Rubrivirga marina: one gene and its partner. Each later gene encodes a partner of the first gene's protein in a complex. Links are inferred from orthologs where the notes say so. Each region holds a gene or a part of one and is shown in the gene's direction. Other genes may lie near its edges. The genes, in order: BSZ37_RS14690 and uvrB.

Region 1 (3,352 bases):
TCGTCGGCCTTCTTGTCCATCTCGCGGATGTGGTCGGCGTACTGGGCCCAGCGGTCGGCGAGCGTGGTCAGGAACGACGGGTCGTTGAACGTGTCCTGGTCGCCCTCCTGGTCGGTGCCCGGGAACGGGGCGATCGGGCTCGCCTCGGCGGCCATCCGGACCGTGCCGTACGCGTAGCCGCCGAGGAGGACGATCCGCTCGGCGACGAGGTCGAGCGGCTCCTCGAGCTTCTCGGCGAGCTCGTCGTAGAGGAGGTGGAGCTGGTAGAAGTCCTTGCCCTTGACGTTCCAGTGGGCCTGCTTCGTCTGGGAGTACAGGTCGGAGGTCGCCGCGAGCGTCTCGTTGAGCATCGTGACCAGCTTGTGCCGGTCGTCCTCGGCGATGTCGAGGCGGGTGGAGTACGGGATCTGGGCGGTCTTGCTGGTGGCAGCCATGAGAGGGGGAGAGTGGAGAGGGGGCCGTCGTTCAACCGGGGCTGGGAGGGGCAGATCCGTGAAGCCCCCGTGTCTGCGGGGGCGCCCTACGGGGCGTCCGCGTCTTCACCGGGTCGGGCCCTCATCGGCGCTAGGTTTCGGCAGCCGACTCCGATCCGATGAAGACGTTCGCTCTCCGACCCGACCCCGACCGTACCCCCTCCGCCTCCCCCCGCCAGCCCACCGAGGCGGACCGCTCGGAGGCCGAGGCCCTCTTGGGAGGGCTCAACCCCGTCCAGGCCGAGGCGGCCCGGACGACCGAGGGCCCGGTCATGATCATCGCGGGGCCGGGCTCTGGAAAAACGCGGACGCTCACGCACCGGATCGCCTACCTCCTGGCGTCGAAGCAGGCGTGGCCGAGCCAGATCCTCGCGCTCACGTTCACCAACAAGGCCGCCCGCGAGATGCGGTCGCGCGTGGTCGACCTCGTGGGCGACGAGGCCAAGGGGATGTGGATCGGGACGTTCCACTCCATCTTCGCCCGCGTCCTCCGCAGGGAGGCCGACCACATCGGGTTCTCGCGCGACTTCACGATCTACGACTCCGACGACACGGAGCGCTTGATCAAGGAGCTCATGACGCGGTACGGGATCGACCCGAAGCGCGTCACGCCGCGGTCGGTGCGGAGCGCGATCTCGAGCGCGAAGAACGCCATGGTCGGGCCCGACGAGTACGCCCGACTGGCGGGGGACCCGTTCACCGAGGCCGCCTCGAAGCTGTACACGCCCTACGCCGCCGCGCTCCGGAAGGCCAACGCGATGGACTTCGACGACCTGCTCGGCTGGCCCATCCGCCTCTTCGAGCAGCATCCGGACATCCTCAAGGAGTACCAGCGCCGCTGGCGATTCCTCCACATCGACGAGTACCAGGACACCAACCGGACGCAGTACGTCCTCGCCAAGCTCCTCGCGGCCGACCACCACAACCTCTGCGTCGTCGGCGACGACGCCCAGTCGATCTACGCCTTCCGCGGGGCCGACATCCAGAACATCCTCTCGTTCCAGAAGGACTACCCGGGCGCGAAGGAAATCCGACTCGAGCAGAACTACCGGAGCACCCAGCGGATCGTCCGCCTCGCGGACGCCGTCATCAAGGGGAACGCGAAGCAGCTCGACAAGACGCTCTGGACCGACAACGACGAGGGCGACCCGATCGTCCTGATGGAGGCCCTGAGCGAGCGCGACGAGGCCCAAAAGGTCGAGCGGACCATCCGCGACATCCGCTCCCGCACCGGCATCTCGTGGAGCGACGTGGCCGTGCTGTACCGGACGAACGCTCAGTCGCGGTCGATCGAGGAGGCGCTCCGGCGGGGCGGCATCCCGTACCGGATGGTCGGCGGGACGAGCTTCTACCAACGCAAGGAGATCAAGGACGCGCTCGCCTACCTCCGCCTCGCCGTCAACCCGACCGACGAGGCCTCGCTGCTCCGCGTCATCAACACGCCGACGCGTGGGGTCGGGGCGAAGACCATCGACCAACTCCGCGACTACGCGACGGAGCACCGCGTGGCGCTCTGGCAGGCCGTCCAGGACCCGGGCGGCGCGGGCCTCAGCGCTCGCGCGTCGAAGGCCGTCGAGGGGTTCGGCTTCCTCGTCTCGCGGTTCGCCTCGAAGGCGGGGACGGCGCCGGCCGACGAGCTCGCCCGCGAGTTCATCCAGGAGACCGGGCTGCTCCAGGACCTCCGCGACCAGAACACGCCCGAGGCCCTCGCGCGGCTCGAGAACGTCCACGAGCTCCTCAACGCCGTCGCCGAGTTCGCCGGGGGCGACCCGACGGGCGAGCCGCGGACGCTCTCCGAGTTCCTCCAGGAGGTCAGCCTGGTGGCCGACGTCGACCGGCTCTCGGACGACGAGAACCGCGTGACGCTCATGACGCTCCACGCGTCGAAGGGCCTCGAGTTCAAGGTCGTGTTCGTGACCGGGCTCGAGGAAGGGCTGTTCCCGCTCGCCAAGGCCGCCCAGGACGCGACGGAGCTCGAGGAGGAGCGCCGGCTCCTCTACGTCGGTGTGACGCGGGCCGAGGAGGCCCTCTTCCTGACCTACGCCCGGAGCCGCTACCGCTACGGGGACCAGCAGTCGAGCGTCCGCTCCCGGTTCCTCGACGAACTGGACGGGGAGGACCTGCTCCGCACCGAGTCGGGGGGCAAGTTCGAGAGCCGCCGCGGCCGGTTCCAGACGTCGGACGGCGGGTTCGGCGACTACGGGAAGATGGACCCGAACTACTGGAAGCAGTCGCTCCGGCCCGACGACGGGAAGACGCGCCCGCGGACCAAGACCGTCGAGGCCGCGCGCGGCGAGAGGACGATCGTCTACGACGAGGGCGAGGCCCAGATCGTCCCGGGCGTCCAGGTCCACCACAAGTCGTTCGGCAATGGGAAGGTGATCTCGATCGAGGGGGCGGGGGAGCGGGCCGCGGCGACGGTCAACTTCAAGTCGGTCGGGATGAAGAAGCTGAAGCTGGCGTTCGCGCGGCTTCAAGTCGTCGGGTAGCGGCGGAGGTGGCCCGCCTCGACGACCCTCGCGACCGGGTCACTCCCACGGCCTTCCGGATTGCCCCGGACCTCCTCGGCGTCCGGCTGGCGACGCCGGCGCGGCGGGCCGCGGCGCTCGGCATCGACCTCCTGCTGGCCGGACTGGTCACCGCCCTCGGCGGGCCCGGCGCGGCGGCGCTGGCGGCGGCGATCCTGTTCTTCCTCGTCGCGATGCGGCGCGGGAGCCGCCACCCGTTCCGGCGGGCGGTCCGCGGCGCGCTCGTCGGCGTCGGCGCGCTCATCCTGTTCGGCATCGCCTACGGGCTCATCGACTCGGGCGGCGACTCGCTGGAGACCTACGGGGGCCCTGGCTCGGACGAGAGCTACGCCTACGGACCCCAGGACCTCG
Region 2 (3,250 bases), 1.9 Mb from region 1 along the record:
CTCGAACAGCCGGAGCCCGTCGAGCCCCGGGAGCCGCGAGGCCGCCACGACCACGTCGGGGGCTGCCTCCAGCACGGCGTCGAGCGCGTCCGGGCCGGTCCGCTCCGTCCGCACCGAGAAGCCGGCGCGCGAGAGCCGATGCCCCACGATGGTCAGCGTCGGCTCGTCGGTGTCGGCGAGGAGCGCGCGGCGGCGACGCGGGGCGCACGAACGGCGCGCGATCCAGGCCGGCTCAGCGGCCTGCGGGGAGGGAGTCGTCACAGTGGCGGGAGGGGGGGCGACGGTATCGGCCCCCGCGGCCGTCCGGATAAGTCGGCCGGCCACGGGCCAGGGCGGCCACCCTCCGTCATGCCAGCGGCGCCCGACGGATCCGCGGCCGCACTTTACCAAGCCGTGATGACACGCTCGCGCGCCACTCGGTCGCACCAGTCCGCCCACCTCGGGGCCGAGGCGGGCGGGGCCACGGCGAACCCGACGCGGGGTGCCCGGTAGACCGAGGGCTGCGACACACCGTCGTCAGCCCGGCGTGCGATTCTTCCCGGCTGCCCCACCACGGACCCCGATGGCCTCGATCACCCGCATCGACTCGCCCTTCAAGCTCTCGACGGCGTTCCAGCCGATGGGCGACCAGCCCCGCGCCATCGGCGAGCTCACCGAGGGCCTCTTCCGCGGCGACCCCTACCAGACACTCCTCGGCGCGACGGGCACCGGCAAGACGTTCACGATGGCCAACGTCATCCGCAACGTCGGCAAGCCGACGCTGGTGATCTCGCACAACAAGACGCTCGCGGCCCAGCTCTACGCCGAGTTCCGGCAGTTCTTCCCCGAGAACGCCGTCGAGTTCTTCATCTCCTACTACGACTACTACCAGCCCGAGGCCTACATCGTCTCGTCCGACACGTACATCGAGAAGGACATGGCGATCAACGAGGAGATCGACCGGCTCCGACTCCGGGCCACGTCGGCGCTCGTCTCGGGCCGGCAGGACGTGGTCATCGTGGCGTCCGTGTCGTGCATCTACGGCCTCGGCAACCCGGACGAGTACAAAAAGCGGATCGTCCAGGTCTCGCCCGGCCAGGAGCGCGACCGCGACGAGCTGCTGATGGAGCTCGTCCACGTGTTCTACAACCGGAACGACGTCGACTTCACGCCTGGCACGTTCCGCGTGCGCGGCGACGTGGTCGAGGTGTTCCCGGCCTACTTCGAGGACCAGGCCTACCGCATCCAGTTCTGGGGCGACGAGGTCGAGCGGATCGCGCGGATCAACCCGGTCACGGGCGAGGAGCTGTCGTTCGAGCAGGACACGCTCACGATCTACCCGGCCAAGCACTTCGTCACGCCGCAGGACCAAGTCGACCGCGCCATCGCCGGCATTCAGGAGGAGCTCCGCTGGCGGCTCGCCATCCTCCGCAACGACGGCAACCTCGTCGCCGCCGAGCGGCTGGAGCAGCGGACGCTCTTCGACATCGAGATGATCAAGGAGATCGGGTACTGCTCCGGGATCGAGAACTACTCGCGCCACATGGACGGTCGCGAGCCCGGCACGCGCCCGTACTGCCTCCTCGACTACTTCCAGAAGAACCACGGCGACGACTGGCAGATCGTGATCGACGAGAGCCACGTGACCGTCCCGCAGGTCCGCGGCATGTACAACGGCGACCGCGCGCGGAAGCTGAACCTCGTCGAGCACGGCTTCCGGCTGCCGAGCGCCATGGACAACCGGCCGCTGACGTTCGAGGAGTTCGAGACCTTCCACCACGCCGTCACGTTCGTCTCGGCCACGCCGGCCGACTACGAGCTCGAGACGTCGGGCGGCGTCGTGGTCGAGCAGATCATCCGGCCGACCGGCGTGCTCGACCCGCACGTGGAGGTCCGCCCCGTCGAGGGCCAGATCGACGACCTGCTGGCGGAGATTCGCGACCGCGTCAAGGCCGGCGGACGGGTGCTGGTCACCACGCTCACGAAGCGGATGGCCGAGGACCTCACCGACTACCTCGACAGCTTCGGCGTCCGCGTCCGGTACCTCCACTCCGACATCGACGCGCTCGAGCGGGTCGACATCCTCCGGGACCTCCGCCTCGGCGAGTTCGACGTGCTCGTCGGCATCAACCTGCTCCGCGAGGGCCTCGACCTGCCCGAGGTCAACCTCGTGGCCATCCTCGACGCCGACAAGGAGGGGTTCCTCCGCTCGGAGCGGTCCTTGATCCAGACCGCCGGCCGCGCCGCCCGCAACGCCGACTCCCTCGTCGTCCTCTACGCCGACCGCGTGACGGACTCGATGGCGCGCATGATGGAGGAGACCGACCGCCGCCGCGACATCCAGCGGGCCTACAACGAGGAGCACGGGATCACGCCGATGACGGTTACGAAGTCGATCGACGACGTCCGCCGCGGCACGGCCATCGCCGACCACAAGGCGGAGCAGGACGAGCGCCGGGCCAAGGAGAAGGTGAGCTACTACGCCGGCCCCGACCAGCTCCCGAAGGTCGCGGACCCCGTCGTGAAGTACCTCACGGACGACCAGAAGCGGGACCTCGTGGCCCAGCTCACGCGCGAGATGGACGCGGCGGCGGAGAACCTCGAGTTCGAGAAGGCCGCCGAGCTCCGCGACTCGATCGCCCAGATCGAGGCCGATCTCGCCGCCTGAGTCCGCCCGCCTCGGTGACGCAGCCGGCGGATCCGCCGAGGCGGGCGGGGGCACCGCTGGGGAGAGAAGGCGAGATTGCCCTCGCCCCCTCCTCACTTCGATGCCGCTCCCGCCCGACCTCGTCGTCCTTTCCGGGGACCCGCCCAACGCCGAGCCGCTCCCCGAGGCGCTCACGCGGTCGTTCCGGACGCCGCCCGACCTCCTGTACGTCCGTACGCACGGGACGACGCCGGAGCCCGACCCCGCGACTTTCCGGCTCGTCGTCGACGGCCTCGTCGAGCGGGAGCTGTCGCTGAGCCTGGCGGACCTGGGCCGGTTCGAGCAGGCCGAGGTCGACGCCGTCCTCTGCTGCGCGGGCAACCGACGGACCGAGATGCACGCGCTCGCGCCGACGCCGGGCGAGGAGCCCTGGGGCGCCGGCGCGCTCGGCAACGGCCGTTGGTCGGGCGTCCGCCTGGCCGACGTGCTCGCCGAGGCGGGCGTGGCCGACGGCGCGGCGCACGTCGCCTTCGAGAGCCTCGACACGTGCTCGAAAAACGGCGAGGCGTTCGCCTACGGATCGTCAGTGCCCCTCGCCAAGGCCCTCGCGCAGGAGACACTTCT

Evidence for each region.
Region 2: the proteins of BSZ37_RS14690 (region 1) and uvrB are in contact, whole or in part, in a crystal structure (PDB 7EGT), measured with the Thermus thermophilus proteins. The link is inferred for Rubrivirga marina from one-to-one orthologs. Residues at the interface, in WP_096412145.1 of Thermus thermophilus: His654, Arg656, Phe657, Gln666, Asp668, Glu669, Lys680, Arg681, Leu682, Ser683, Lys685, Tyr686, Ala687; in WP_096411307.1 of Thermus thermophilus: Glu23, Leu25, Arg26, Asp27, Gly28, Glu29, Arg30, Phe31, Arg55, Glu326, Asp327, Phe328, Glu379, Ser382, Gln383, His398, Gly400, Arg401.

What each region holds. Positions count from the first base shown.
Region 1 is NZ_MQWD01000001.1:3,465,357-3,468,708, reverse strand. What follows is about bases 239-3,277. They hold BSZ37_RS14690 (ATP-dependent helicase), read left to right. Parts: upstream 239-592; coding sequence 593-2,962; downstream 2,963-3,277. Other genes in these bases: BSZ37_RS22390 (RDD family protein), read left to right, coding at 2,971-3,277; dps (DNA starvation/stationary phase protection protein Dps), read right to left, coding at 239-434. In the rest of the region: more of dps, read right to left, coding at 1-238; more of BSZ37_RS22390, read left to right, coding at 3,278-3,352. UniProt on the Escherichia coli protein: A helicase with DNA-dependent ATPase activity. Unwinds DNA duplexes with 3'-5' polarity. Translocates on single-stranded DNA with 3'-5' polarity. Initiates unwinding more efficiently from a nicked substrate than double-stranded DNA.
Region 2 is NZ_MQWD01000001.1:1,605,071-1,608,320, reverse strand. What follows is about bases 168-3,104. They hold uvrB (excinuclease ABC subunit UvrB), read left to right. Parts: upstream 168-562; coding sequence 563-2,647; downstream 2,648-3,104. Other genes in these bases: BSZ37_RS06685 (molybdopterin-dependent oxidoreductase), read left to right, coding at 2,748-3,104; BSZ37_RS06695 (response regulator), read right to left, coding at 168-261. Outside these bases: more of BSZ37_RS06695, read right to left, coding at 1-167; more of BSZ37_RS06685, read left to right, coding at 3,105-3,250. UniProt on the Escherichia coli protein: The UvrABC repair system catalyzes the recognition and processing of DNA lesions. A damage recognition complex composed of 2 UvrA and 2 UvrB subunits scans DNA for abnormalities.